Regions from separate parts of the Vibrio cidicii genome, predicted to be linked through region 1. Evidence: predicted binding sites of a transcription regulator. Region 1 holds the regulator's gene; each other region holds the start of a gene.
The links. Region 1 encodes CRP, which controls carbon source genes, mostly activating them, when cyclic AMP is high. Its sites were predicted from a motif close to TGTGANNNNNNTCACA; they were not measured.

Region 1 (7,825 bases):
CTCGCGTCTATCGCCGTTACTTGCTCTCGTCACTGAAAAAGAACGCCCTACAAAAGCATCACCTACTATCAAATGCGTTGGCGATATCGCCACATTCGATCAAAAAGCTCACTCGCTTATATCAGTTTGACGATCTGATCACCGCGCCACTGCACGGGTTTAAAAATGCGCTCGATTACTACCAGCAGTGTTCGGGTTTGCACAAGTTACGTGAAATCCGCATTCCTACACAGATCATTCACGCCAAAGACGATCCGTTTATGACCGATGCAGTGATCCCCAAATTTGTCTTGCCCGACAACATTGACTATCGCCTGTTTGATCACGGCGGCCATGTCGGCTTTTTAACTGGCAGCGCGCTGCATCCCCGCTTTTGGCTAGAAGAAGCCTTGCCGAGCTACTATGAAAGCTTGGCGGTTTCGGCATAATAGCGCGGCATTTCCTTATTGAGCATAAAGTAAAGAGGTATTTATGATCATTCCTTGGCAAGAGATCAGTGCCGATGCGCTGAGTAATTTGATCCGCGAATTCGTTCTGCGTGAAGGCACTGACTATGGCGAAAGCGAAGTCTCATTAGAGCAAAAAATCGAGCAAGTAAAAACCCAGCTCAAGCGAGGTGAAGCGGTGATCGTTTTCTCAGAACTGCATGAAACCGTTGATATTCAGCTCAAGCAAAAATTTTAGTTGGCCGAGATTTTTACCGCACCTTATCCCATGACAAGCACGTGGAACGTGTTATAGTGGCCAAACGATTGCACATGCCGGAAGCCACATTCCGGCCCGACAGGTAAGTACTACAACGACAGGGTTTGTCATGTCAGCAAAGCATCCAATCATCGCCGTCACAGGTTCGTCCGGTGCCGGCACGACGACAACGTCAGAAGCATTTCGCAAAATGTTCAATATGATGTCCATCAAGCCAGCTTGGATTGAAGGGGACAGTTTTCACCGTTTCACTCGCCCAGAGATGGACGTTGAGATCCGTAAAGCGCGCGAGCAAGGTCGACACATCAGCTACTTTGGACCACAAGCCAACGATTTTCCTGCCCTGTCGGAGTTTTTCCGTCAGTACGGCAAATCGGGCACTGGCGAAGTGCGCCGTTATCTGCACACCTTTGACGAAGCCGTGCCTTACAACCAAATGCCCGGTACCTTCACACCCTGGCAAAAGCTGCCCGAAAACACCGATGTGCTTTTCTATGAGGGGCTGCACGGCGGGGTGGTTGATGGTGAAGTCAACGTTGCGCAGCACGTGGACTTTTTGATCGGCATGGTACCGATCGTCAACTTGGAATGGATTCAAAAATACGTGCGCGATACGCGTGATCGCGGTCATTCGCGCGAAGCGGTAATGGATTCGATTGTGCGTTCAATGGACGACTATCTCAACTACATCACCCCGCAATTTTCACGCACTCACATTAACTTTCAGCGCGTGCCGACGGTGGATACGTCCAACCCACTCAATGCCAAAGGTATCCCGAGTTTAGATGAGAGTTTTGTGGTGATTCGCCTGCGCGGCATCAAGAACGTCGACTTCCCCTATCTATTGGCGATGATCGACGGATCCTTTATGTCGCGACACAATACCTTAGTGGTGCCGGGAGGCAAAATGAGTTTCGCTATGGAACTGATTGTACAGCCAATCCTGCAACAACTGATTGAAACAGGCAAAATTGGCTAAAATTTGAGGCCGGTTCACGCTTACTTTTCATACCGTGATCATGTGCACAATTTTGCGTAGAAAATCCCATTCTCGACACGATTAAAATCAAGAAATCGTTTTCGAAAAAGGATACTATTTCAAACCGAAACACAAGATAGCTTGCAGCATCAATCAAGAGCTCTTATTCTAGCAAGTCAATAACAAGGCTTGGCTAAAATATGGATAGCGGCAAGCGTACCCTGCAGAGGAAGTGAGATATTATGGTTCTAGGTAAACCTCAAACCGACCCAACACTAGAGTGGTTTCTTTCACACTGTCATATTCATAAGTACCCTTCAAAAAGCACGCTGATCCACGCGGGCGAAAAAGCAGAAACTTTGTACTACATCGTGAAAGGTTCTGTTGCCGTGCTTATCAAAGACGAAGAAGGTAAAGAAATGATTCTTTCTTACCTGAACCAAGGTGACTTTATCGGTGAGCTAGGCTTGTTTGAAGAAGGCCAAGAGCGTACTGCTTGGGTTCGTGCAAAATCTCCTTGTGAAGTGGCTGAAATTTCATTCAAGAAATTCCGTCAGTTAATCCAAGTCAATCCAGACATTCTTATGCGCTTGTCGGCGCAGATGGCAAGTCGCCTACAAGTGACCAGCCAGAAAGTCGGAGACTTGGCGTTCTTGGACGTGACTGGCCGTATCGCTCAGACACTGCTGAACCTAGCAAAACAGCCTGATGCGATGACGCACCCAGATGGCATGCAGATCAAGATCACTCGTCAAGAGATTGGTCAGATTGTTGGTTGTTCACGTGAAACCGTTGGCCGCATTCTGAAAATGCTGGAAGAGCAGAACCTGATCTCTGCGCACGGCAAAACCATTGTTGTTTACGGGACTCGTTAATTTCACGCCAGAAATCGACGTTCAAATTGCAAAAAGCCACCCTGGGTGGCTTTTTTTGTTCTCGCGATACGTCTTAACCGTTGGTGCTTTCAAAGATCTTATCTGCCGACGCGGCTACAAAGCCTGGGTACAGATCGCCATTTTCCATCGGGTAGCGTTTGGCAAACTCGTAAAAACCACCGGGAATGATTTCACTGCCTTCAATAAACTGCACTGCCACTTTGTCTGCCATCGTGGAAGATTGCTCCAGCAGCACTTCCGGTGTGCCCTTCACTTCACCACCAATTTCATTGATGGTAAAACCCGCTTGACGTAAGTGATCGTTCACACCTTTCACCGAGTCAAATGCTTTGAGCTGATTGACACTGACCGTAAAGTGGTTCGCGCCGTAACCATGCGCCGCCAACCAAGAGGCATATTCACTCTCTTTTGCCAGCGTTTGATAGTCCGCAAAGCTCAACTCCCACAAGCGACCTGCGGAAAGGAACTCGTGGCCTTGCAGTTGGCTCGTATCCACTTGAGCAACCAATTTTTTCACAATCGCTTGCAGCGCCTCTGAGCATTCATCGATTTTCAACGCACTGATAAAGACTTTAGGCTGAGTCGGATCAGGATGCTCAAAATGTTTGGCCACTAATTTTTTGCTTTCAAACAGATAGTCGCCACACGCTTTGTAGCCTAATTCGATAAACGGCTTCGCCAGCGTTTCAATGCCCAGCGGCTCGACGTTAAACGTTCGTAGCGCGATGTGGTCGTTGATCAGGGCTTCATCCTCTTGCAATAGTCGATGCACTTTTGCCGCGGAAGGACACAGGCGTTGAATATAGTCGTTCCATAGCGATTCAAATAACACAGCTGGCGTCATAACGCCTCCTTGTTGTATCGGTTCACATTATCAGAGTATTGGGAGTGGATTGCGGCGGTGCGTGCAGACATCACCGCCGCAATCCTCAACCTGTGACGTTCATTGTTTGAAAGCAAACAAGCCTGCGCGACTCATGGCTCGAAGCGGCGCAGGTCAGAGACCTAAAGGTCGTTATCGTTATTAAAGTTCAACACCCGGGCTGAGCGTGGCGGGCAGTTCCGTTTGCGCCCCTTCCATTGATGCCATTGGGTACGCGCAATAGTCGGCGGCATAGTAAGCACTCGGACGTAAGTTACCCGACGCACCCGGTCCGCCAAATGGCGCATCACCACTAGCACCTGTCAGTTGGCGGTTGCGATTAACAATGCCAGCACGGATGTGATCGACAAAGTACGCCCACTCGTTATCGTCGGTCGAGACTAAGCCAGCCGACAAACCAAAGCGGGTGTCATTCGCCAGCTCAACCGCACGCTCGAGGCCTTGATAGCGCACCACTTGCAGCAGTGGTCCAAAGTACTCTTCATCAGGCAAATCCGCGATATGAGTGACATCAATAATCCCCGGTGAAACAAAGGCGGCCTCGCCCGCTTTGGCTTCAATTAAGCTTTCACCGCCGAGCGACTGCAGATTGGCCTGCGCGTCTAAGATAAAGCGCGCGGCCGCCTGCGAAATTTGTGGCCCCATAAAAGGCGCAGGCTCGGCAAACGGCTGGTCGACTTTAAGCTTTTGCACCGCTTCCACCAGACGAGTAATGAGTGCGTCGCCTTTTTCACCCAACGGCACATACAAACGGCGTGCACAAGTACAGCGCTGACCAGCACTGATAAATGCCGATTGAATGATGGTGTAAACCGTCGCCTCGAGATCGCCGTACTGCTCTGAAATCACCATCGGGTTGTTACCGCCCATTTCCAGTGCCAGCATTTTGCCGGGTTGACCAGCAAACTGACGATGAAGCAGATGACCCGTGTTGGCGCTGCCAGTAAACAGCAGGCCATCGATGCCTTTGGACTGCGACAAGGCAATCCCAGTCTCTTTACCACCTTGTACTAGATTTAGCACGCCACTTGGCAGACCCGCTTCTTGCCACAGTTTCATCGCAAGCTCTCCCGTCCAAGGCGTTTGCTCAGACGGTTTAAACACCACGGTATTGCCAGCTAATAACGCAGGCACAATGTGGCCGTTTGGTAAGTGCGCTGGGAAGTTATACGGGCCAAAGACGGCCATCACACCCAGTGGGCGGTGGCGCAAGACAACTTGGTTGCCCGCCGCTTCTTTTTGCGACTCGCCAGTGCGTTCATGATAAGCGCGGATCGAAATGGCAATTTTGCCTGCCATTGCCGCCGCTTCGGTGCGCGTCTCCCACAGCGGTTTGCCAGTCTCTTTGGCAATCACTTGAGCAATCTCTTCGCTGCGCGCTTTGACACGCTCGGCAAAGGCCAGCACGTAGGCTTCGCGCTCGGCAAACGTGAGCTTCTTCCAACTCAGAAATGCGTGACGCGCCGCTTTCACTGCTTGCTCGACTTGCGGCTCAGTGGCACCTTTGCCACGCCAAACCACTTGGTTGTCATAAGGCGACAAGGAGGTGAACTCTTCGCCTTGCCCTTCTACCCATTCACCTGCAATCCACTGTGTCATCGTCTTTCCCTTAATCATTACTGCGCTAGCATGCGGACGTATTCGCCATCTTCAACCATCAGAGCCTGTGCCACTTTCGGTGACAAAATCACACTGGACGAGGCTTGGTCATAGGCGGCTTTGGCTGCCGTGGCGCGGAAGTTTTCAAATGAGGTATTGGCTATTAAAAAGTCTTGCGAGCTGGAGTGCTCCGCAACGCGCACTTTCGCTCGCACTGAGTGACGTACCGATTCAATATTACGCAGGTCACACTCCACCGTGGGGCCGCCATCAAAGATGTCAACGTAGCCACGGCTGGTAAAACCTTCTTTCTCAAGCAGCTTGAGCGCTGGACGAGTATTTTCATGCACCACGCCGATCACCGCTTGCGCTTCTGGGCTTAGCAAGTTGATGTAAATCGGCAGCTTAGGCATCAAATCGGCGATGAAGCCTTTTTTGCCGATACCAGTGAGGTAATCCGCCATGGTGAAATCGATGGAGAAGAAATGGTCCTGAAGCCATTGCCAAAATGGCGAGTTGCCATTGGCATCCGACACACCACGCATTTCGGCGAAAATGGTTTTCGAGAAGCGATGCGGATGCTCAGCCATCATCAAAAAGCGGCATTTCGACATCAAGCGACCGTTGAGTCCTTCACGGAATTTTTCCCGCAAGAACAAGGTACAAATTTCACTACAACCGGTGTAGTTGTTGCCAAAAGTGAGCAGCTTCACCACATTGTTGACGCCAAGTTTTGGCGAGGAGTGGACAATTTTGCTGATGTGGTACGAGTAAAAAGGCACGTCCCAGCCAATCGCCGCTTCAATACCTGTGGTTCCGGCAACTTCCCCGCTTTCGGCATCAAAGCCGACCATCAGGTAGCCTTCATCGCCCGGCTCACCAACGTTGTGTTTGGCAAAGCTGTATTCAGAGTGTGTAATTCGATTGGTTAACAGTTCTTCATTAACCGGCAGAGATGTAAATCCGTGTCCCGATTCCACTGCACAGGTGTGCAGTGCGTCATAGTCCGACATTGCAATAGGGCGAACAACTAGCATCAATACTCCCTCCAGATGCATAGAAGGCCCTAGGTTTACTACCTAGGAAGTGATGTAGACGCCCGTCGCTTCCTGGACAGGCGTCTGTTTGAGAGGCGTTTAAACCAGAGTGGCGATTGCTTTATCCAGTTTCGCCAAGCCTTCTTCTATTTCTTGTTTGGTAATCACCAGTGATGGGGTGAAACGCACAACGTTCATGCCCGCCACCAGCACCAGCAGTCCCTCTTTACCCGCAGCAACCAAAATGTCGCGTGCACGGCCTTGCCACTCTTCATTGAGCGCCGCGCCGAGCAACAAGCCTTTGCCACGGATTTCAGAGAAAATCTGATATTTATCGTTAATTTTGCTTAGCCCTTCGCGAAACAGTGCTTCGCGCTCTTTCACGCCTTGCAAGGTTTCTGGCTTGGAGACTTCTGACACCACCGCTTCCGCGACCGCACAAGCGAGCGGGTTACCACCGTAAGTCGAACCGTGCGTGCCCACTTTCATGTGCGCGGCCAGTTTTTCTGTCGTCAGCATCGCGCCAATTGGGAAGCCGCCACCGAGTGATTTGGCAGTGCTGAGAATATCAGGCGTCACACCAAGGCCTTGATAAGCATAAAAATCACCTGTACGTCCGTTGCCCGTTTGCACTTCATCAAAAATGAGCAGGGCATTGTGCTTGTCGCACAGCTCGCGCACGGTTTGCACAAACTCAGGCGTCGGTGGCACGATACCGCCTTCCCCTTGCAGTGGCTCCATCATCACTGCACACGTGCGATCGGAAATGTGCGCTTGCAAGGCATCGATATCGTTGTAAGGCAGATGCGTCACATCGCCGGGTTTTGGACCGAAACCATCCGAGTAAGCCGCTTGACCACCGACGGTAACAGTAAAGAAAGTACGTCCGTGGAAACCTTGTTTAAAAGCAATGATTTCAGATTTTTCTGCACCGTAAACGTCCGCCGCGTAACGACGAGCCAGCTTCAGCGCAGCTTCGTTCGCTTCTGCACCCGAGTTGGCAAAGAAGACGCGCTCGGCAAAACTCACTTCGGTCAGTTTTTTCGCCAGTCGCAGTGCGGGCTCGTTGGTCATGACATTGCTTAAATGCCACAGTTTACCCGCTTGCTCCGTCAGCGCATTGACCATAACCGGATGACAGTGGCCCAGACAACTCACCGCGATTCCGCCCGCGAAATCGATGTATTCCTTGCCGCTTTGATCCCAAATACGTGAACCTTCACCTTTCACTGGGATCATCTCCATTGGGTTGTAGCAAGGCACCATCACCTCATCAAACAAACCACGATCTACTTTCATTTCCACTGTCATTGCACATTCCTTCTTGATACCGCACGCCTAGCAGAGAGCGAATCCAACCGACTGTGACTGGCCGGCAAATATTGTTTTGCATTTAAGCTGATGCGGCATTGTATTTACAATTAATTAACGAATTCAATAGTGAAATATTCTTTTTACAACCCGGAGGAATACCACATAGTCACTATCTATGATTATTTATGCATCATGTTCCGCAAATTATGAAGCATTTTTTTAATCGAGCAACAAATCACTTGGTTTACTGGCAAAATGGGAAGGGAAAAGCAAAAAGTGGCGAATAGTTTTGCACTTCGCCTTGGCTGAAAAAAAGATGAAGAAAATGTTAAGAATGGTGATCAAGATCAGGGTTACGCGCTCAACGGGCGAGGAAATTGGCCAGCAACGCGTGCCCTTGCTCGGTTTTGAT
Region 2 (7,825 bases), 790 kb from region 1:
CTCCGGGCGATCGCTTGCCAGCCGATGGGAAATTGATGACCGCCATCGCCAGTTTTGATGAAAGCGCGTTGACTGGTGAATCCCTTCCTGTCGAACACCAGGTTGGCGCGAAGTTGATGGCAGGCGTTGTTTCGCTAGATAAAGTCGTTCGAGTCGAAGTGACGTCTAAGCAAGGTGAAAATGCGATTGATCGTATTTTGCACCTGATAGAACAAGCCGAATCACGTAAAGCACCGCTGGAGCGTTTCTTGGATAGATTTAGCCGCTGGTACACGCCACTGATGATGCTGGTCTCGCTGGTTGTTATCGTCACGCCGCCATTGTTCTTTGCCCAGCCTTGGGAAACTTGGGTTTATCGCGGTTTAGCTTTACTGCTGATTGCTTGCCCCTGTGCATTGGTGATCTCGACGCCAGCGGCAATTACATCCGGGTTAGCTGCGGCCGCTAAACGAGGCGCGCTGATCAAAGGGGGGGCTGCGCTGGAGTTACTCGGCAAAGTGGAGATGATCGCCTTTGATAAAACCGGCACATTAACTCGTGGCAAACCGCAAGTGACGGATATTGTTGCTGTCGATATCAGTGAAGAGAAACTCCTTACCATGACCAGTGCGATAGAGGTCGGCTCCAATCACCCGTTGGCAACGGCCTTAGTTGCCAAAGCTAAGGAAGCTGGAGTGACAGTTCCTCACGCCCAAGACAAAACCGCGCAGATTGGCGTTGGCGTTTCTGGATGGGTTGACGGGCAGTTAGTGGAAGTGATTGCTTCAGCGAAAGCCAATTTTCCGCTTCCGGACGCGCTCGCAAAAGCGATGCAGGTGCTTGAAGCCGAGGGAAAAACCGTGGCTTTGGTCCGTTGTGATCAAAAAGTCATGGGGCTGATTGCATGGCAAGATACCTTACGCGACGACGCGAACCAAGCGATCCGTGCGTTGAAGCGCTTGGGTATTTCCTCGCTGATGCTCACCGGAGACAATCCACGTAGTGCAGAAGCGATCGCTGCGCATATCGGTATCGATTTTCAGGCTAACTTGCTTCCTGCCGACAAAGTTCATCATGTTGAAAAACGGGCGGCGACGCAGACGGTGGCGATGGTCGGAGACGGCATCAACGACGCACCTGCGATGAAGGCGGCGAGTATTGGCATTGCGATGGGCGGCGGAACCGATGTGGCGTTAGAAACTGCCGATGCTGCGCTCACGCACAATCGCTTGGTCGAGCTGCCGGCGATGATCGAGCTATCGCGAGCGACATTAAGCAACATTCGCCAAAATGTCACCTTGGCTCTAGGGCTGAAAGCGGTGTTTCTGGTAACGAGTCTGCTCGGCATCACGGGCCTCTGGGTGGCGGTATTGGCAGACAGTGGTGCGACCGCCTTAGTGACACTGAATGCGTTGAGGCTGCTGCGTTTTCAGCCGAAAGAAGCGTAAAGGTTGGCACACAATAGGCACAAAGATACCTGCCGATACGTGCAGGTATCTTTGTCTCAGATTTATGCAAATGGATGATCAACTTGTTGTGTTTTTGTGATGCCAAACGGTTTCTCTTGAAAATACATAATTGTTACATTAATCACTTGTGACTCTGATCACTCCATGTTTTGGTTTGGTTCAGTAAAGTGCACTCTGTACCCCACAATTTCATTTGAGCTTACCTCGCAGAGTAAGCCGCAATAAGGAGTGACTTATGTCTCAAGCTGTTTTCCACTTAGGTGTAACTGAAGCCGATCTCAATGGTGCGACTCTGGCCATTATCCCTGGCGATCCAGCGCGCGTACAAAAAATTGCAGAAGAGATGGAAAATCCAGTATTTCTAGCCAGTCATCGTGAGTATACGCTGTACCGAGCAGAGCTAGACGGAAAAGCTGTGGTTGTGTGCTCTACTGGTATCGGTGGTCCATCAACTTCTATTGCGGTCGAAGAGTTAGCGCAACTTGGCGTACGTACTTTCCTACGCGTTGGTACGACTGGCGCTATTCAGCCACATGTGAATGTTGGCGACATGATTGTGACCACAGGTTCCGTGCGTCTTGATGGGGCCAGCTTGCACTTCGCGCCAATGGAATTCCCTGCTGTTGCCGATTTTGAAGTTGCAACAGCAATGAAAGCGGCGGCTGAAGAAAGTGGTGCAACGGTACACACTGGTGTAACCGCATCGAGTGATACTTTCTACCCAGGTCAAGAGCGTTACGACACCTTCACCGGACGCGTAGTACGCCGTTTCCAAGGCTCAATGAAAGAGTGGCAAGACATGGGCGTGCTGAACTTTGAAATGGAATCAGCAACGCTATTGACCATGTGTGCGAGTTCTGGCTTACGTGCGGGCTGTGTTGCGGGCGTGATTATCAACCGTACTCAAAAAGAGATCCCAGATCACGCAACGCTGAAAGAAACCGAAGCGCGTTCAATCAAAGTGGTTGTGGAATCGGCGCGTAAGATGCTGTAATCCAGCGTTTTATTCCATAGCAGAATTGTAAAACCCGGAGCCAAAACTCCGGGTTTTCTTTTGTGCGCCGAGCATGGCGTTGATCTAGGAGGTGAAAGTCCTCTACGGGCTCAGTCGAGCGAGAACCGTTAGCCTATGCAAGGGTGTTCACCGTGAGGTGAAACCTGAAGGAAGCAAACGGCAAAACTTGGTTGTGACGAACAGAAACCTGATAGTAGGCCTGTACAACTTGGGTAACCTAGCAATAGATAGAATAGCCCAATGCCTCGACGGGAAGTGTGTATAGGTAAATCAGGCATGACCAAGGGAAAGAGCAACGTCTTACCTCGGGAGATCTCATTGCCTGTCTCAGATGAGACTAATACAGCAGTGATGTTGTGTGATGGGCAATGAGAAGTCAGCAGAAGGCATAGTACTTTGAGGAAGTACAACTCAAAGGAAGGCCTGAACTGAATATATCAAGAAGCAGTCACTAGACACTCAATCATGTGGAGTCATAGCAAGATGAAAATCATCTCTACGTCCCAATGGGCAATACCGCAAGTAAAGCTCATGGTCACGAAGAATGACAAGCATGATCGGCGTAGAAAGGAGGACGAGTCTTGGTGACCCCCACTGCGCTGATGGAACAAATCAGCTCCTCAGCGAATTTGAACCATGCCCTTCGACGCGTGAAGAAGAACAAGGGGTGCGCAGGTGTCGACAGACTCGACATCACAGCGACCATTTCTAAACTTCGGCAAGCTTCAAATGGGCAAGCGCTCCGCCAGAGTCTTCTGGACGGAAGCTACCAACCTCAACCTGTTCTGGGTGTAGAAATCCCCAAGCCGAATGGTGGCGTCAGGCAATTAGGTATCCCCACGGTACTGGATAGGATAGTCCAACAGGCGATCACATCAGTACTGTCAGACATCTATGAGCCGAGGTTCTCCAACAGCAGCTACGGGTTCAGGCCGAACCGCAGTGCGCATCATGCGCTTGCGGCAGCAAGCCGCTATATCAGAGAAGGGCGGGGTTATGTAGTGGATATCGATCTAGCCAAATACTTCGACACGGTGAACCATGATAGGCTGATGCGCAGATTATCTAAGGACATTAGTGATAAACGAGTATTAAAGCTCATCAGGTCCTATCTACAGGCAGGCTTAATGCGAGATGGGTTAGTAGAGCGAAGACAACGAGGAACACCACAGGGTGGGCCATTATCTCCGTTACTTTCCAATATCGTATTAGATGAACTGGACAAAGAGTTAGAGCGAAGAGGGCATAAGTTCTGTCGATATGCAGATGACTGCCAAATCTACGTTCGTAGTGAGGAAGCCGCCCATCGAGTCAAAGAGTCGATAACGGAGTTCTTGGAGCAGAAGCTAAAGCTCACGGTAAATCGAGAGAAAAGTGCAGCAACAAGAGTGACGGAGCGAGCCTACCTAAGTCATAGCTTCAAGATAGACGGAACTCTCCTGATATCAAAACCGGCACAAGCTCAAATGAAGCAGCGAGTGCGGAAAATAACGAAGCGAAATCGAGGTCGAGAGTTGTCGGTAATCATCACCGAGTTAACCCAATACCTACGAGGTTGGCAGCACTACTTCAAGCTCGCCCTAGGTCAAAGTGCGATGCAGCGCTTGGACGAATGGATACGGCGTCGGTTGAGATGCTACCGCCTGAAACAGCGCAAACGCAGATACAGCATAGCGACATGGTTACAACGCCAAGGTGTAACAGAGCGAAATGCGTGGAAGCTGGCGATGTCAGATAAAGGGTGGTGGCACTTAGCCCTCTCGCCCCAGTTGAATCACGCCATGCCAATCAAATGGTTCAAGGAGAGGGGATTGTACTCATTGAGAGATGGGTATGAGTCACTAAAGGTATATTCGGAACCGCCGTATGCGACCCACGCTTGTACGGTGGTGTGAGAGGATGGAGGCCGTGAGGCCTCCTCCTACTCGATTCCAAGCAACAAATTAAACACCGTCGCTGCCACCCGCTTGGGCAAACCAGTTAGTGAGGTGCAACTTCAGATCGCGCAGTTCATCTGGCCCTATCAGAGCTAGGCCAAGATCTTCCGCTCGAGTAATGTCGTTGTGACGCAGTGGTCGAAAACTCACCAACATGGCACGTGCTTGCAACCCGCCCAGAAGATCGCGCAATGATTCCAATTTGTAGAGTGTGTCATCGCCATCATCACGCATGCCTTTGGTTTTGCATTCAATAATGTGCAATTTGTTGTTCACTACCGAGGCCACATCAAGTTCATTGCGTACTTCGCGATCCCCAAGCTGACGGTAAACCTGTACGTTCAGCGAATGGTCCTGAATGGTCGGCATGTCATCTTGGATTTGTTTGACTGTGCTGTGCACTAAGGTTTCCAGCCATTCACCGTTGGAGAAGCGGCGTGCGTCCTCATTGGCAAAGGTGAGTAGCCCGTTTTCGTAGGTGGCGATATTGGCCTCAACCAAGTCTGCCAGCAGCATATTCAGTTCACGGTAGCCTTGCTGCTTGTCGGAAAGCTCGACATCGAGCCGCTGTTCTTTGCGACAAGTGGTGGCTAAGTAGTTGAGCGTTGCCAGCCCGGGGCCAAGCTCCAGAGCATTGCTTGCCCAGCGCTCACCAAGTTGGTAAAGCTGCTTATCCAGTTGAGGGGGCAGTTCTACCTCGTTGAACTCACCACGTGCGCCAAAAATCGTAAGGTAATCTGAAATGGTGATACGGTCTTGAACTTGGGTCTCTTCACGTCCGTCAGGGTAGAGCCAGCAAAGTTTATCGCTATTAGGCTCCACGACAAAAATTGGCCAATGATAGGTGCGAAACACTTCATACACCGAAAGCAGACGATGTCGCAGGCCACAACTGGCGTTCAGTTTTACGTCTTCCCCACGGCGTTTGAGATCCTCTGCCAGCGATTGGATAGACTGCTTAATGAGGGACGTATCGACCACGGAGGGAATTTCAAAGAACTCGGTCGTGATGCTGCGTTGGGTGAGAACGGAATGAAGCCTTTGATACATGCCGTGCTGTGACTCGTCACCGATGAAAATGATGTGCGTACTGACAGTGCGATGATCGAGTAGCGGAGTGATCAGGCGGACTGGATCCTGATCGATAATACCGACGTGAACAGCCATAGAGTTTCCTTTTTATATGGGCTGCACAGAATGAAAGAGAAAAGAAATTGGCAAGCCCTTGATCTCCATATGTAGACAAGGCTTATAAAAAACAAGGGCAACTCTGTGAAAAGTTGCCCTTATCGGATTGCAGACGGAGTTAGTGCGATGCGTTTAGATAAGACGTCTATAGCTTAAAGCGATGCACCAATTCAGTTTGTTGATGCGCGAGATTCGACAAACTTTCACTGGTCTGCGCAATGCTTGCCATCGCATGGTAGCTGCGATCAGCGATGCTGTTGATATCCTCTAGGCTACGCGCGATGTCTGCTGAGGTTTCGCTTTGTTCGGCTGCTGCATGGGAAATATGCGTGCTCATCTGGCTGATTTCGATGATCAGCGCTTGGATCTCTTCCATTGAGCTATTGGCTTTGGAGGCTTGATCAACCGACATTTCCATATCGTTCATACAGCTTTGAATCACTTGACTGGCAGATTGCGAGCTGGATTGTAAGTTACTGATCATGGCCTCAATTTCAGTGGTCGACTGAGTGGTCTTGGAAGCCAGTACGCGTACTTCATCGGCAACTACGGCAAAGCCTCGTCCTTGCTCACCCGCACGCGCAGCTTCGATGGCGGCGTTAAGTGCCAGTAGGTTAGTTTGCTCTGCAATGTTGCGGATTACATCCAAAATCGAGCCAATTTGACCGCTCATGCGCTGTAGCTCAGAGACCGCACTGACCGATTCATTGAGGCGCATCTCAAGCTGATTGATGGTTGAGATATTGCTACTCATGATGCTACGGCCAGAATCTGACGCGGTTTCGACTTTCTGTACCATCTCCAAAGAGCTTTGCGCATTCTGTGCTACCTCTTGGACTGAATGAGACATTTCAGTCATTGCCGTGGCAACGCTGGCGGTTTGGCCACGTTGCGCATTGAGCTGAGTTTGCGCCTCAGAAGAGGTCCTTTCGTTGTTGGCGGCAGTATCGGTAAGATTTTCCGCCGCGTCATTAAGTTTGACTAGGATGTTGTGCAAGCTATCGGCGAGGGTATTGATATGGCCACTTACACGGCTAAATTCGTTGTTGTAGCGGATCTCGATGCGCTGCGTCATGTCGCCATTTGCCAGCCCTTCTAGCGTTGCCAGAATGCGTGTGAGCGGTTCGCGGACACTGTGCGCGATATGATAACCCACCGCAGCGGCGAAAATGGTCACCGCAATACCGATGACGATCGCCTTGAGCAAGCCTTGGTCGTAAACTTCCCCCGCTTCTACAAGAGATTGGTTCAAATTGTCGGTGGCGGTGGTAGTAAAGGTTTCTAGCGTGGTCATGGCATTATCAACTTTGACCGCTAGGTTGGCGATGTTGTTGTACAGCGCTGTTCTTGCGCGCAGGTAACTGGCATGTTGGTCAAGCACCCCGCCTTTTTGCCCGACGTCTTGGGTAAACTGTTCTACCGATTGGTTAAATACCTCTTTCAAAGAAGGTAACTGAGTGACCAAACCCCGGTAAGCGTAGTTTAAGTGAGTGACCGCTTTCTTGTTCTTGGTCACTGCTTTTTCCACAAACTCAAGGTCTGAGCTTGCTAACGCATCCGAGGTAATCACTTCGGCGTCTTTCAACTTAATGAAATAGCTCTTAGCCATCACTTTGACGGAAATACTGGTTTGATCATCAACATACTCTTTCATGCCAACGGTCAATTCGGTATGCAATTTTTGGAAACGACGAGAAGATTTTTGCACTTCAGCTTGGGCGGTGAACATCGCTTCGTAGTTGTTCATTGCCTCATTCGCTTCGGCAAAATAGCTCTGTTCCGTTTCACGAAGCTGAGCCAGTGGCTCGGCAAGCGCAGGGTAAATACGGCTCGCTTGCTCAAGCTCGGCCAATGTTTTGCCAAATTCTTGCTGCGATTGGCCGAACTCTTGGCGCATCTGCGCCATCCGATCTTGATCTTGCGTGGTCAGAAAATCTTTGAAGGATTTATCTGCCGAAAGAAGTTGGACGCTGGTCTGATTCGACAGCGAAACCAAAGGTAGAGAGGTGCTTGATACCGTCTCAAAGTTAGAATGAATTTGATTCATGCCGTTGGTCATGATGGTCACTGTGACGATAAACAGCACAATAATCAACGCGAAACCGGCATACATCCTTTTAATGACTGAACCTTGCATAGGTGAAGCCCTCTCCCAGATAGAAATAAAAAGTGCAAAAAGACGCAAAACGTCTCAAAAAATTAACAAAATTATCATCATTGTAGGCAGTTTGATTTGA
Region 3 (7,825 bases), 1.1 Mb from region 1:
GTTAGAGCAAGAGGTCGAACGTTTTACCATCATAGAGAAAGACGGCCTGATCATCGGCTGCGCGGCGCTTTATCCTTATATCGAAGAGAAGATGGCGGAAATGGCTTGTGTAGCGATTCATGCTGACTATCGCGATGGTAACCGTGGCTTAATGTTACTTAACCACATGAAACATAAATCAAAACCAATCGGCATTCAGCAGATCTTTGTTCTGACCACCCACAGCGTGCACTGGTTTAGAGAACAAGGTTTTTATGAGATTGGCGTGGATTCTCTACCGATGGCGAAGAAAAATCTCTACAACTATCAGCGCCGTTCTAAGATCTTAGCGCTGCATTTGTAGAGCTTCCTACTAACGAAAGCGTGAAATCCGATATGCAATGCTTTACATTATCCTTGCTCACATTTTGTTCTTTTTTTAATCAGCGCACTGCTTTATAATGCGCGCCATTCAGGAATATGACCTGAACCAAGGACATTGGAAATACACCATTGCACGGAATGCTCGATTGATTACTTAACCGCCGTCAGTAGGCCACGGCTAAGCAATAAAGAGCACTAATATGAAAACCGTTATTTGTAATTCGTTGCAAAGCTTCTGGGATATGGCAGATAACCAGTTTCTAGAAGGTCTGGATGTTCACTGTGTTTTCCCAGTGAACGCCGCGTTAAAAGAGTTCATCATGAACTACCAACAGCAATACCGAATTCGCAGCATCACTTTCACTAAAGCGTTTCATGCTTAAACAGTTTTACAAGGCCGGGGTTATCCCGGCCTTGTTGTATCTGTGCGATACACGGTGACAATGGCCTATCCTTGCAAACGCTCCACCAAGCCACTCGCCCGCTGAGTGCGGACACGAATAGCTCGCTTGAGCACTTGGCCGTCGGCATACAGCGCAAGTCTTTTCTTCGCTCGAGTAATACCGGTGTAAATCAGCTCGCGTGTCAGGATCGGGCTAAACTCTGCTGGCAGCACCATCAGGGTAAAGTCAAATTCACTGCCCTGCGATTTATGAATGGTCATGGCATAGGCCGTTTCATGCTCGGGGACACGGCTCGGTAAGATCGCCTTCATACTGCCATCAGGCAGTTCAAAAAAGACTTTCAAGCGCACCTCGCCCTCACTCTCATCACGCATACAAATGCCAATATCGCCATTGTACAAGCCCAGCGCATGGTCGTTGCGCGTCACCATCACAGGACGACCGTGGTACCAGAGCTCATCTTGAGTGCGGATCAACTTGCGCACCGCAAGCGCTTTTTCAATCCGTTGGTTAAGCCCACTGACACCAAAATCGCCCTCACGCAGCGCGCACAATAAGCGGCATTGATTGAACAGCGCCAAGGCCACTTTGGCCTTTTCGGCACTACTTTCGCTCTCCCCCGTCACCGGGCTGAGCTGAGTCTCTTGCAGGCGTGCGAGATAGCGGCCATATTCGCTAACCAGCGTTTGGATCATCTGATGGTAGTTCTGCGCATTGAGATCCCAGTGGGTAATGTCACTCATCTCTCGCTGCCACACTTGATCCACCGCGTGCCCATCCCCCGCGTTAACTGCCCGTGCCAACTGACCAATCCCCGAACGGGCATCAAAGCGAAAGCTTTTTTGCAGCATGCATAAGCTATCTGCAATCGACACTTTGCTGCGCCCCAGCGAAGTTAAGCTGGCAAAGCCAGTCAAACGCACCAACGCACTCGCTTGCTCCGAGCTGTAACCGGTGTGAGAAAAGGAACAAATATCTCCCAGCACCGCGCCCGCTTCCACCGAGGCAAGCTGATCTTTATCGCCGAGCAAAATCACTCTGGCCTGCTTAGGCAAGGCATCGATCACTTTGTACATCATGGATAAATCCACCATGGACGCTTCATCAATCACCAACACATCCAGATGTAGCGGGTTTTTACTGTGATGACGAAATTCGGCGCTGCCGGGAATCGCGCCCAGTAAGCGGTGTAAGGTTGACGATTCGGTCGGAATTTTGTTTTTCAATTCAGGGGAGACAGGCAGAGCCGATACCGCTTTGCCGATCGACTCCGTCAGGCGAGCGGCAGCTTTTCCGGTCGGAGCCACCAGTTTGATGGTGAGATCGTGACCGCCAGCTTGCTCAATCAGGGCCGCCAAAAGTTTACATACTGTGGTGGTTTTGCCCGTGCCCGGCCCGCCGGAAATCACTGTAAAACGGCGCGTTAACGCCACCGCAGCTGCCACTTTTTGCCAGTTGAGGCAGACACTTTGCGCCACCAAGTTATCCAAGGCGCTGAGCTGCTCAACCTTAGTTGCGGCGGCAACTACGCGCTCAATCGCCGCCCAGTCGAGCTGACTTGCATTCACCACATCCAAATGATCGCACACTAACTGCTGGCGCAGGCCTGCCGAGTTCGTACTTTCGTTGCGGCCACGCAGCAGCGCCTCAAGTAAAAAGCGATAGTCACGCGCAAACAGGTGATCAAGTAAATTGGCCAGTTTTTTCATCTCTTCAGCGTCTAAATTTACCGCGCTACTGAGCTGGTTGAGCTTGGCCGCAACCATCACTTCATAGTGCCAGTAGCGCTGTAAATAGAGTCGCTGCCCATCAAAGATCAGCGGCAAAGCCTCATGGCTCTCGCCGACAATGGGCGATGCTTTGAGCCTTTCGGCCCAATCAATCGACGTCAACTGAACATTCAGCGCTTGCGCCGCCTCACCGTATAACCCCAGGCGCGCCGCGATATCGAGGCCCAGCCCGTGTGAACCGATTAATGGTAGACAGATATGACCACGCCCGACCTCTGCGCTGACCAGCGCCGCTAACAGCGCCAGTGCCTCATCGTCACTTTGCGAGGCAATCAAACGCGCGAACTGGTAATCAAGCTGGCGCAGACTGCCTTGCTTGGCAAGATCGGCAAGTAATGGCAAAAAATGCATCGCTGAATGGGCGCTCATAGTAACTCCATCTGACCAGATTGACTGCTGGCAGGCTCTTGCGGCTCCTGACCATCCAGCAGACGATCCATTTGTTGTAAAAACGCCAGCGAAGGGCGCGCCGAAAAGATGCCGCTGCCACTTTCGCCATCCATGCCACGCAGAAACAGGTAGTAGACGCCGCCAAAGTGACGCTGGTAATCGTAATCCGCGACTCGGCTACGTAAAAAACGGTGCAGCGCCAAGGCATAAATCTGGTACTGCAAATCATAACGGTGATCGACCATCGCTCCTTTGAGCGCTTCGCCGTGATAAAAGTGCGTCGCATCGCCTAAGTGGTTGGATTTCCAGTCGAGTACGTAGTAGCGTCCTTTGTGTTCAAACACTAAGTCAATAAAGCCTTTGAGCATGCCTTGCACCGTTTGAAAACCGAGATCGCCAGCTTGGGCAGAGAGCGGATCGTGCCGCTGGCAAACACGATTGAGCGCGGCGGCGCTCAGCACTTCGATGGGGAGAAAGAACTCCATCTCGACCAAACGCTGACTAGGCGCTTTGTCTCGCAGGCGCAGCGCTTTGCCGTCCAGCGGCGTCTCCAGCACAGTATCAATTAAGCGTTGCAGTACGGGTAACCAATCACTATCAATCTGCTCTTGCTCCATCAACGCTGAGATGACTTGGGTATTGTGCTCTGATGTGGCTAGCTCGGTGAATTCCACCTCTTCAAACAGGGCATGCAAAAACGTCCCCGGGCGGGCGCCGCGAGGGAAGTTAAAAATATTTTTCTCCACTTCCAGCACCGCGCTCTCATCTCGTTCTCCCGACGAGTCAATATCAAAGCCGCTGAGTTCCAAACTCGCATCGTACTCACTGTGCTGCGATCCTTGTTTGACCAAGGCAGAATAACTGGTCATGCGCCACAGACGGTCAATCGGCGTGTGCAGCTCTCGCGCCGCGAGCGCACCGACGGGCTGCGCACTGGGCTGAAATTTTTCCTCCGGCAGCGGCAACGGCGCGCAAACGTCGACGCACGCCAGAGCCGTTTTTTGCTGCAACAGCGCCGCAGTGAGATCGGCAATACCGCCCTGTTGACCATTTTGCAACAGATAGCCCATGGCACTTTGATGTACCCCTGTCGGCTCTTTGGTCGAACGACCATTGCGCAGCGGCGCACTACCGATGAAACAGCCATACACGGCGCGGGTCAGCGCCACGTAGATCAGGCGCAAATCTTCGGCCAAGCGCTCTTTGTCTGCCTGCTTTAACGCCGCTTCGTGGCGAGTGATATCCAGCACCGTAGTGTCACTGTGCGCGTCGTAATATTTCGCTTCACTCGCCTCTCGGGCCGCAAAAACAAACGGCAGAAACACCAGATCGTATTCCAGCCCTTTCGATTTGTGGATGGTGACGATCTGCACCAAATTCCGTTCGGATTCCAATCGCTGGATCTGCTCGTCACTGCCGCCCATGCCCGTTTGTGCATCGCTGATCGCCTGTGCCAGCCAGCGTAGTAAACCGTGGTCACTGTCAAGTTCACCACTGGCTTGTTGCAACAGTTCACCAATGTGCATCAGGTCAGTTAGCGCTCGCTCACCGTTTTCTTCACCGAGTAGACGCTCTGCGACGTGGCGCTTAGCCATCACCGAACGCAGCATAGGCAGCACGCCACGCTGCTGCCACAGGCGGCGATACTCGCGAAACTCATTCAACGCCGTATCCCAAGCCAGCTCGTCGTTGTTGAGTGCATCAAGCGTGGCGGCGTCTAAAGCAAACAGCTCAGACGCCAGCGAAGCGCGCAGCGCGCGATCGTTGTCTGGGGTTAACACCGCTTGCAAAAGACGCTGGATGTCCTGCGCAACCGGGCTAAGAAAAACGCTGTCGCGATTGGAGAGATAGACACTGGCGATGCCTTGCTCTGCCAATGCTTTTTTGATCAAACGTCCTTCACTCCCGGTTCTGACCAACACCGCAATGTTGCCCGGCAAAATGGCTTTTTGCTCTTCTCCGCGCTGCAGCCACGCATGGCCTTGTTGCGACTGGCTGAGCACTTGCTGAATTTGACTCGCGCTCGACGCGGCCATAACTTGCTGGTACTCGCCTTTGCTGACCGGCCCTTGCTGCGCCTCTTGTAACCAGTAAGTGAGCGCTGGTTGCTTTTGACCACCCATGATCCAAAAGCGATGTTCCGCCCCCGGACTAGCGCTAACAGGCAGAAAAGGAATGTCTTGATCGTAGATAAACGGGCTATCCGGCCGTTGGAATACCTGATTAACCACCTGCACCATCTCGGCACTCGATCGCCAGTTGGTACCAAGCGTATAGTGAGCACTCACTTGATTCCGCGCTTTGATGTAGGTGAAGATGTCTGCGCCGCGAAAGCCGTAAATGGCCTGCTTGGGATCGCCAATCATAAACAGACCGCACTCGGGATGGTTGAGATAGATACGGCTGAAAATGCTGTATTGCAGCGGGTCGGTGTCCTGAAATTCGTCAATCATCGCCACCGGATAGAGGGTGCGAATTCGGCTGCCGAGCAAATCTTGCTCATCATTATCGATTACTGCGGATAGCTGGGTGAGCAAGTCATCAAAAGAGAGCCACTGCTTCTGCATTTTGGCTTTCGCCAGCCAAGTGCGGCACTGCGCAATCGCATGAGCCAACAGCGGCGCTTTTAAACTGATCGGCTGAGCAAGAAAGGCATCAATAGCGAGAAAAATCTCATGCTCGGGCACTACGCCCTGCGGCGTTTTCTCTGTCAGTTCGGTTTGTGAGAACTTGACCAACTTGTCCGGAAAATCATAGCTGCTGGTTTCACTCGCCGCCCACTGATTGACGGCGGCAAGCCATTCAGGCAGCGATTTTTTGCTGTAACTGCGTTTATTGACATCGGACGCCGAAATCAAAGGCATGAGGTCGTCTTGCACCGCGCGCCAACGCGCTTTTAAATCGGCAATTTTTTCTAGATTGGCTTGATGCAATTCGGCCAAGCTGCCGGTCATCGGCGCTACTGTCAGTTTGAGCGGTGCGCCCGTTAAGTAGCGGCCAATCTCGGCGAGCAGTGCCGCTGGCGAGCTCCACAATTGGCGCACTTCCGCGGCCAAAGCCTGCGGTAAAGGATAGAAATTGCGTCGCCAGTAATCGGCGACCACCTGCGCTTTGAGCTGACTTTCATCGGTAACGAACTCATTATTGAAACGACTACCGGACTCAAACGCGTTTTGCGACAACATGCGCTGACAAAAACCGTGAATGGTATACACCGCGGCCTCGTCCATTTGCCGTTCTGCTTGCAACAAGATCTGCGCGGCCTGATGATGATCGTCAATCTCGGCCAACAGCGGCTTGATCACCGCATCATCACTTTGCCCACGGGAAAACGCCAATCTTGCGGCATGAATACGCGCGCGGATGCGATCACGCAGTTCGGCCGTGGCCGCTTCGGTAAAAGTCACCACCAGAATTTGATCGACGGTTAACGGCACGCGGTGGCGGGTATCGTCACTGCCATGACCGAGCAGCAAACGCAAATAGAGGCCCGCGATGGTGAAGGTTTTGCCCGTTCCGGCAGATGCTTCAATCAAGCGCGCGCCATGCAAGGGAAACTGCATGGTGTGCAAAGGAATGGCGACAGGCTTGTCAGTCATCGGCGTAATATCTCCGGATTATCTGCTAATCGAACTGTGATCAAACATCAAAAATTCTATGAATATATGCAAAGTGTATAAATATTAGGATGTTGTGAGATCTCACTCACGGAACCTCTGCACTGCTCTGGTTAGTATGCGCCTCACGAGCTCTGCCGTACTGTTAACGGTATTCTCCATCGAATCGTGGTCCCTCTGACCTCGTGGCCGTACAGCGAACGCCCTACACCAATAATGATTTTCTGGCGGCCACTCTACTCTTGCACTTTTCATCATCACCCGCACTGTCAAGACGCATCCTCGCCGTCAACCACACTGAGCCTTGCTCCTTGCAACACTAAACTACTGAGCAGACGAACTTCATGCGCCAGCGTTTCGTTCCACTGCGGCCAGATGCGCGCAATATAGACATCACTGCCCTCACCTGCGCCTAAAAAGCCATCGTTAAAGGTATCGGCCATTTTTTTGTGGGCTTTTTCTTGGTCATCAACCCACTGGCCGCGGTTAAAACCAGCTTCAATCGCCGCCAAGGCGGTGTGCGGGAAATAAGCTAAGGGGCGATTCATCCCTTCGACAAACAGGCGCACCAGCTCGGCAAGCAAGGCTTTGGCTTGCTCTGGTTGATCCTGCGCCGGGTAGATAAGATGCTGCACGCCCTCTTTGCGATCGTAGCCAATCAGGTGTGTCGGCTGAGCCAAACCACTGGCGGACATCGCTAAATGATCTATCCAGCCAGCTAAATAATCCTGCGCGCGGATCCGGCCACTGCGGTAACGTATCAAACCACATTGATAGTGACGTGTTAACCAGCCCGTTAAGCGGATCGGCTTGCCTTCGCCCAGCAGATCAAAGCTCAAATCGATTTCGATGTCTTCCTGTTCGCGCACTGCGAGAAAGGTCAATTTGTCCACCAGCGCTTCTGCTTGAGTACGGTTGGCAGCAAACTCGATTTCACCAAAAGCGCCAACGGGCAAATGGCCGCAAGCTCGCTGCTGTTGTAAAAACTGTTCAATCACTGCTTGTGGATCTTGCTGAGCCACACGAGCTTCAAGCAAGCGGTCAAGGAGCTCATCACGCAATTGAAAGCTGCTTAGCCCGTCGAGAGTGAAAGGCTCATCATCTTCCATCACCGGAAGCGGTGGTTCAAACAGGACTTTTAAGCGGCGATTGAAAAAGTACTGGACGGGTAAACGCCAGAAACGTTGCAGCTCAACCAGATCCAGCTCATACGGAAAACTTATCCCCAACCAATAATCATCCAATGCACGTAAAAATGCGC
Region 4 (7,825 bases), 850 kb from region 1:
TGATTGGCTCAACCCATCGCTGGGGTTTGTTACCTCGGGGCGTGCACGCGCCAAGATCAACGCGTGGTTCCGCAAGCAAAGCCGCGAGAAAAACCTCGAAGCAGGACGCGAGATCTTGGAGCACGAGTTAGCGAAGATTGGCGCCACGCTGAAAGACGCGGAGCAATACGCGCTCAAGCGTTTCAACATGAATACGTCGGACGAGCTGTATGTCGGGGTCGGCAGTGGTGATTTGCGTATCAACCAGATCGTCAACCATATCAATGCCTTGGTAAATAAACCGACCGCGGAAGAAGAAGACAAACAAGCGCTAGAAAAACTGCAGGAAGCGGAAAGCAAAGGCACATCGCCAAGTCGCCCGCGCAAAGATGCTGTGGTGGTTGAGGGTGTGGATAACCTGATGACCCACCTCGCACGCTGTTGCCAACCGATCCCGGGCGATGAGATCTGCGGTTACATCACCCAAGGTCGTGGTATCTCGGTGCACCGCAGCGATTGTGAACAGTTGGACGAATTGCGCCATCACGCACCAGAGCGGATCATCGATACTGTTTGGGGACGTGGTGTGGTCGGCTCTTACATGCTGACGGTGCGTGTGGAAGCGATGGAGCGTAGTGGCCTGCTGAAAGACATCACCACCATGCTGGCGAACGAGAAAATTAAAGTGATCAGCATGAAGAGTCGCATGGACTATCGCACTCATCTGAATGTGATGGACTTTGAGCTTGAGGTGTCTAACATCGAAGTGCTCAACCGCATCATGAAGCGGGTCGAGCAAGTGCGTGATGTGATGTCAGTCAAACGACTCTGCTGATCGCAAATCGTTTAAATGAGAGGCGAGTGGTGCAGACTACTCGCCTTTTTTACAAACGCATTTTTTACAAACGAATTGTCTACAAAGGAAGCAAAATGACTCATCCAATTGAACAGCTAGAACAGATCATGGCCAAGCTACGCGATCCTGAAAATGGCTGCCCGTGGGATCGTAAGCAAACTTTTGACAGCGTGGTGCCTCACACTATCGAAGAAACCTATGAAGTGGTGGATGCGATTCACAAGCAAGATTGGCCCAATCTCAAAGAGGAGCTTGGTGATTTACTGTTTCAGGTGATTTTTTACAGCCAGATGGCGAAAGAGCAGGGCCTGTTTGATTTCTCGCAGGTGGTGGAAACGGTCAATGAGAAACTCACGCGTCGCCACCCGCACGTGTTCGCCGAGCAGGTATTTACGGATGAAGCGGAGCTCAATGCCAACTGGGAAGCCGAAAAAATAAAAGAGAAAGCCTTAGCAGGCAAAAGTGAAGAAAGTATTCTAGACTCAATACCAGCTTCGCTTCCGGCATTATTACGTGCCACAAAGATTCAAAAAAAGTGTGCGCGCTACGGTTTTGATTGGGATTCACTTGGCCCAGTGGTAGACAAGGTGCGCGAGGAAGTGGATGAAGTGATGGAAGAGGCGCTGCAAGTGGATGTGCAAGCGGACAAAGTGGAGTTGGAGTTGGGTGACTTACTGTTTGCGACGGTCAATTTGGCCCGGCATCTTTCGGTTAACCCTGAAGTGGCGCTGGCCAAAGCCAACCTCAAGTTTGCTCGTCGATTTCGCGCTGTCGAGCAGCGAGTTGCTGCGTGTGGCAAAACACTGAGCGCGTGCAGTTTGCAAGAATTGGACGGGTTTTGGGATCAGGTAAAAGCCCAAGAGAAGGGCTAAAAATCGGCAGATAAAGTGGCAAAAAAAGGGCTCAACTAATTTCCCACAGGCTTGATTGCTGTTAGTTCACTTTGATTTGAAGCAAAAAATAAAAAATTGGCGTGTGATAGATTTCACGTTGTGGCGGTTAGGGTCTTCTGGTATATTTTCGTCCCGTCCAGAAGAAATCCATTTCCCTCATTCAACCAATTTCAGGTTAAACATGACGACAAATTACATTTTTGTTACTGGCGGGGTTGTATCCTCTCTAGGTAAAGGTATTGCAGCAGCATCCCTAGCAGCGATCTTAGAAGCACGTGGTCTTAAAGTGACCATCATGAAGCTTGATCCATACATCAACGTTGACCCAGGCACCATGAGCCCCACTCAACACGGTGAAGTATTCGTTACGGAAGATGGCGCTGAAACCGACCTAGACCTTGGTCACTACGAGCGTTTCATCCGCACTAAGATGACTAAGCGCAACAACTTTACTGCAGGTCGTGTTTACTCAGACGTTCTGGCGAAAGAGCGTCGTGGTGACTACCTAGGTGCCACCATTCAGGTTATTCCTCATATCACCAACTCGATTAAAGACCGTGTTATTGCTGGCGCAGAAGGTCACGATGTGGCTATCGTTGAGATCGGTGGTACTGTGGGTGATATCGAGTCGCTGCCATTTATGGAAGCCATCCGTCAGCTAGCGGTTGAAATTGGCCGTGAGCGTGCCATGTTCATGCACTTGACGCTGGTACCTTATCTAGCGGCAGCAGGTGAAGTGAAAACCAAACCAACTCAACACTCAGTGAAAGAACTGCTGTCTATCGGTATTCAGCCAGACATTCTCGTTTGCCGCTCTGACCGTATGATCCCAGCGAACGAACGTAAGAAGATCGCACTGTTCTGTAATGTTCCTGAGAAAGCGGTGATTTCAATGAAGGACGTAGACTCTATCTACAAAATTCCTCAGTTGATCAAATCACAAGGTTTGGATGATCTGGTCTGTGCTCGTTTTGGTATCAAAGCGCCAGACGCGGACCTTTCTGAATGGGAACAGGTTATCTATGAAGAAGCCAACCCAACAGGTGAAGTCACCATCGGCATGGTTGGCAAATACATCGAACTGCCAGATGCGTATAAATCGGTAAACGAAGCGCTTAAACATGCAGGCCTGAAAAATCGCTTGAGCGTTAACATTAAATATGTAGACTCACAGGACGTAGAGACCAAAGGTTTTGAGGTTCTACAGGGACTGGACGCCATTCTTGTTCCCGGTGGCTTCGGTGACCGTGGCATCGAAGGCAAGATTCTGGCGGCGAAATACGCTCGTGAGAACAAAGTTCCTTACCTAGGTATTTGCTTAGGTATGCAAGTTGCTCTGATTGAATACGCGCGCAACGTTGCGGGTATGGAAGGAGCACACTCAACCGAATTTAATAAAGACACCAAGTACCCTGTGGTCGGTTTGATTACTGAATGGGTTGATAGTGAAGGTAACGTCGAAGAGCGTACTGAATCATCAAATCTTGGTGGTACCATGCGTCTAGGTTCGCAGTTATGTCACTTGGCGAAAGGCACCAAAGCGCGTGAATTGTACGGTAGCGATACGATCCATGAGCGTCACCGCCACCGTTATGAAGTGAACAACAATCTTCGTCCACAAATTGAAAAAGCGGGTCTAAAAGTCTCTGGCCTGTCAGCGGACAAGAAACTGGTTGAAATGATCGAGAACCCGAACCACCCATGGTTTGTTGCGGCTCAGTTCCACCCAGAGTTCACCTCAACGCCACGTGACGGGCATCCACTGTTTTCTGGCTTTATCAAAGCAGCGGGTGAAAATGCGCGCGGCGAACTGAAGTAAAAGGATACGGGCGGTCGCGAAGGTTGTGCGGCGGCCCTTTAAATTTGACATTTATATTTAAACGAGAGGAAACATTAATGTCTAAGATCGTTAAAGTTCTAGGTCGTGAAATCATCGACTCACGTGGTAACCCTACTGTTGAAGCTGAAGTACACCTAGAAGGCGGTTTCGTAGGTATGGCTGCTGCTCCATCTGGCGCATCTACTGGTTCACGCGAAGCGCTTGAACTACGTGACGGCGACAAAGCTCGTTTCCTAGGTAAAGGCGTACTGAAAGCTCTTGCTGCAGTGAACGGCCCAATCGCAGATGCTCTGGTTGGCAAAGATGCAAAAGACCAAGCAACTGTTGACCAAATCATGATCGACCTAGACGGTACTGAAAACAAATCTAACTTTGGTGCAAACGCAATTCTAGCGGTTTCTCTAGCTAACGCGAAAGCAGCTGCTGCATCAAAAGGCATGCCTCTATACGAGCACATCGCTGAGCTAAACGGCACTGCGGGTCAATTCTCTATGCCTCTACCAATGATGAACATCATCAACGGTGGTGAGCACGCAGACAACAACGTTGACATCCAAGAGTTCATGATCCAGCCAGTTGGCGCGAAAACTCTGAAAGAAGCGGTTCGCATGGGCGCGGAAGTATTCCACAACCTAGCGAAAGTTCTGAAATCTAAAGGTTACAACACCGCTGTTGGTGACGAAGGTGGTTTCGCTCCTAACCTAAAATCTAACGCTGAAGCGCTAGAAGTTATTGCTGAAGCAGTAGCAGCAGCTGGTTACACTCTAGGTACTGACATCACTCTAGCGATGGACTGTGCAGCGTCTGAGTTTTACGATGCAGAGAAGAAAGAGTACAACCTAAAAGGCGAAGGTCGTATCTTCACTTCTAACGGTTTCTCTGACTTCCTAGAAGAGCTAACTGAGAAGTTCCCAATCGTTTCTATCGAAGACGGTCTAGACGAGTCTGACTGGGAAGGTTTCGCATACCAAACTGAGAAACTGGGCAAGAAAATCCAGATCGTTGGTGACGACCTGTTCGTAACGAACACTAAGATCCTGAAAGAAGGTATCGAGAAAGGCATCGCCAACTCTATCCTAATTAAGTTCAACCAAATCGGTTCTCTAACTGAGACTCTAGCTGCAATCAAGATGGCTAAAGACGCAGGTTACACAGCAGTAATCTCTCACCGTTCTGGCGAAACTGAAGATGCAACTATCGCTGACCTAGCGGTAGGTACTGCAGCAGGTCAAATCAAGACTGGTTCTATGAGCCGTTCTGACCGCGTTGCTAAGTACAACCAACTTATCCGTATCGAGGAAGCGCTAGGTGAGCGTGCACCTTTCAACGGTCTTAAAGAAGTGAAAGGTCAAGCTTAATTCCTAATTGAATTAATCGCTTAGATTGAAGCTTTAAAAACACCCCGCGTTTGCGGGGTGTTTTTTTTCTAGAGGAAAAAACACGGTGAGTGCGCACCCCCATGTTTCAAAGAAGCGGTCTTAAAGAAGTGAAAGGTCAAGCTTAATTCCTAATTGAATTAATCGCTTAGATTGAAACTTTAAAAACACCCTGCGTTTGCGGGGTGTTTTTTTAATGATAGGAAAGCGCACGGTGAGCGTGCACCCCCATGTTTCAAAGAAGCGGCCTTAAAGAAGTGAAAGGTCAAGCTTAATTCCTAATTGAATTAATCGCTTAGATTGAAACTTTAAAAACACCCTGCGTTTGCGGGGTGTTTTTTTATCGATAGTAAAGCGCACGGTGAGCGCGCACCCCCATGTTTCAAAGAAGCGGTCTTAAAGAAGTGAAAGGCCAAGCTTAATTCCTAATTGAATTAATCGCTTAGATTGAAACTTTAAAAACACCCTGCGTTTGCGGGGTGTTTTTTTATCGATAGGAAAGCGCACGGTGAGCGCGCCCCCCTTGTTGCACTAACCCTCTATAGAGCCAACCCGCTAATTGTGCTATAAAAAGGGCTTCATAACTCTTTCCCCTGATAGGCCACAAGTAAAATCGCTCATGCGTCTGTTTATTTTAGTTTTGACACTGCTATTTGCGCTGCTGCAATACACACTCTGGTTTGGTAAAAACGGTGTGTCGGATTATTACGCCACCGAGCGTGATATCGAAGTCCAGCAACAAGTGAACAGCAAGTTACAGTCGCGTAATAGCGAAATGTATGCAGAAATTGATGATCTCAAACAGGGGTTAGATGCCATTGAAGAACGCGCCAGACATGAACTCGGCATGGTGAAAGAAGGCGAAACCTTCTACCGTCTTGTCGGTGAGGAAAATCAATAAGATGCCGAAAATGACTCCATCTTTAGTCGCGATAGTTCCTGCAGCTGGAGTGGGCAGCAGGATGCAAGCCGATCGTCCCAAGCAATATTTATCTATCGGCGAGCACACCGTGTTGGAACACACCTTGAATAAGCTGCTAGCGCATCCGTTGATCGCGCAGGTGGTGGTGGCGATCAGCGATGATGACCCTTATTTTGCCCAGTTGCCGATAGCGCATTCGCCGCAAGTGATCCGAGTCAGTGGCGGTAAAGAGCGCGCGGATTCGGTGCTTTCTGGCCTTAAATATGTGCAAACGCATCTAGAGGCAAAATGGGTTTTAGTGCATGACGCGGCGAGGCCCTGCGTTTCGCTTGAGGATATCGATGCCTTGATCAGCGCCTGCCTAGTTCATCCGGTTGGCGGGATTTTGGCCACTCCAGTGCGTGACACGATGAAGCGCGCTAACGCAGAACGGGACATTGACCATACGGTCTCTCGTGACGCCCTTTGGCACGCATTAACGCCGCAAATGTTTCAAACTCAGATGTTGACCGTCGCGCTTGAGCAGGCACTAGCCCACAATGTGGCCATCACCGATGAAGCCTCCGCGTTGGAGTGGCAGGGGCAACAACCCGCCTTAATTACCGGTAAAGCGACCAATATTAAAATTACTCAGCCAGAAGATCTGGCGCTAGCGGAATTCTATTTAAGCCGAGCAGAAGGATAAACAATGATTCGAATTGGCCATGGTTTTGATGTGCACAAATTTGGTGGAGAAGGCCCCGTGATTATTGGCGGGGTTAAAGTGCCTTATGAGCAAGGGTTGATCGCGCATTCGGATGGAGATGTGGCTCTGCACGCACTCAGCGATGCCTTACTTGGCGCGATTGCTGCGGGTGATATTGGTCGTCATTTCCCTGATACCGATGATCAATGGAAAGGTGCCGATAGCCGTGAATTGTTGAAAGATGTTTATCGCCGAGTGAAAGAACAAGGCTATCGTTTGGGCAATGCTGACATCACTATTATCGCCCAAGCGCCGAAAATGGCGCCTTACATTGAGGCCATGTGTCAAGCAATTGCAGAGGATCTGCAAACCGACGTTGGCAATATTAATGTGAAGGCAACCACCACCGAACGTTTAGGTTTCACCGGACGTAAAGAAGGCATTGCAACGGAAGCCGTTGTATTGTTGATTAAAGAATAAATCGTTTACAAGCTGCATGGCAGTGGAAAAAAGCATGACAGATATCCTCGCTTCTTTGGCATACCTCGCGGGTAAGCCGACGGCACAAGCCAAAATCAAAGCCAAACCTGAGCACTTTCAAGTCAAAGAGGATTTGGGTTTTTCCTTCACTGGTCAAGGTGAGCATCTGATGGTGCATATCCGAAAAACGGGGGAAAACACCAGTTTTGTCGCCAATGAATTGGCAAAGGTGTGCGGGGTACCATCGCAAAACGTTAGTTGGGCAGGCCTTAAAGATCGCCACGCCGTGACAGAGCAGTGGTTGAGTGTCCATTTGCCTACTGGCGGCATTCCCAACTTTGAGGCTTTTCTTGCTCAGTATCCGAGCATCGAAATTTTGGCCGTGACTCGTCACAATAAGAAGCTTCGCCCGGGCGATTTGCTCGGCAATGAGTTTGTGGTGACCTTAAGCGAAGTGACGGATGTGGCGGACGTAGAACGCCGTTTAGAGCGAATCCAACAGGTTGGTGTGCCAAACTATTTTGGTAGCCAGCGCTTTGGTCGCGATGGCAATAATCTTGATGAGGCTCGCCGTTGGGGGCGAGAAAATGTGCGCACTCGCAACCAAAATAAACGCAGCATGTATCTATCGACAGCACGCTCGTGGATTTTCAATCGCATCGTGTCCGCTCGCTTGCAGCACGGGATCTTTGACCAAGTGATCGACGGGGATGTTGTCTTGTCTCAAGAGGGGCAAGAAACGATCGATGCAACGACTTTACCTCAGGCTCAAGCGCGTTTTGAACGTGGAGAGG

Region 2: a site for CRP is predicted at 1,575-1,590, ahead of udp (uridine phosphorylase). Genes of this name have one in related genera too.
Region 3: a site for CRP is predicted at 6,642-6,657, ahead of recB (exodeoxyribonuclease V subunit beta). Genes of this name have one in related genera too.
Region 4: a site for CRP is predicted at 1,810-1,825, ahead of pyrG (CTP synthase). Genes of this name have one in related genera too.

Annotation. Positions count from the first base shown of each region.
Region 1 is NZ_CP035921.1:2,000,657-2,008,481, reverse strand. Features, by position in the region: gene EWA64_RS10200 (hydrolase) at 1-428, shown strand, start outside; gene EWA64_RS10195 (YheU family protein) at 472-684, shown strand; gene EWA64_RS10190 (phosphoribulokinase) at 815-1,684, shown strand; gene crp (cAMP-activated global transcriptional regulator CRP) at 1,927-2,559, shown strand; gene EWA64_RS10180 (DUF1338 domain-containing protein) at 2,633-3,424, opposite strand; gene astD (succinylglutamate-semialdehyde dehydrogenase) at 3,605-5,062, opposite strand; gene astA (arginine N-succinyltransferase) at 5,080-6,099, opposite strand; gene EWA64_RS10165 (aspartate aminotransferase family protein) at 6,199-7,410, opposite strand; gene EWA64_RS10160 (aminodeoxychorismate/anthranilate synthase component II) at 7,775-7,825, opposite strand, start outside.
Region 2 is NZ_CP035921.1:2,790,566-2,798,390, forward strand. Features, by position in the region: gene EWA64_RS13795 (zinc/cadmium/mercury/lead-transporting ATPase) at 1-1,427, shown strand, start outside; gene udp (uridine phosphorylase) at 1,684-2,442, shown strand; gene ltrA (group II intron reverse transcriptase/maturase) at 3,066-4,358, shown strand; gene EWA64_RS13810 (DUF1887 family protein) at 4,407-5,567, opposite strand; gene EWA64_RS13815 (methyl-accepting chemotaxis protein) at 5,734-7,725, opposite strand.
Region 3 is NZ_CP035921.1:910,522-918,346, forward strand. Features, by position in the region: gene argA (amino-acid N-acetyltransferase) at 1-343, shown strand, start outside; gene EWA64_RS05185 (hypothetical protein) at 564-746, shown strand; gene recD (exodeoxyribonuclease V subunit alpha) at 812-2,926, opposite strand; gene recB (exodeoxyribonuclease V subunit beta) at 2,923-6,546, opposite strand; gene recC (exodeoxyribonuclease V subunit gamma) at 6,834-7,825, opposite strand, start outside.
Region 4 is NZ_CP035921.1:1,147,467-1,155,291, reverse strand. Features, by position in the region: gene relA (GTP diphosphokinase) at 1-814, shown strand, start outside; gene mazG (nucleoside triphosphate pyrophosphohydrolase) at 910-1,707, shown strand; gene pyrG (CTP synthase) at 1,910-3,547, shown strand; gene eno (phosphopyruvate hydratase) at 3,625-4,926, shown strand; gene ftsB (cell division protein FtsB) at 5,564-5,845, shown strand; gene ispD (2-C-methyl-D-erythritol 4-phosphate cytidylyltransferase) at 5,847-6,551, shown strand; gene ispF (2-C-methyl-D-erythritol 2,4-cyclodiphosphate synthase) at 6,555-7,031, shown strand; gene truD (tRNA pseudouridine(13) synthase TruD) at 7,066-7,825, shown strand, end outside.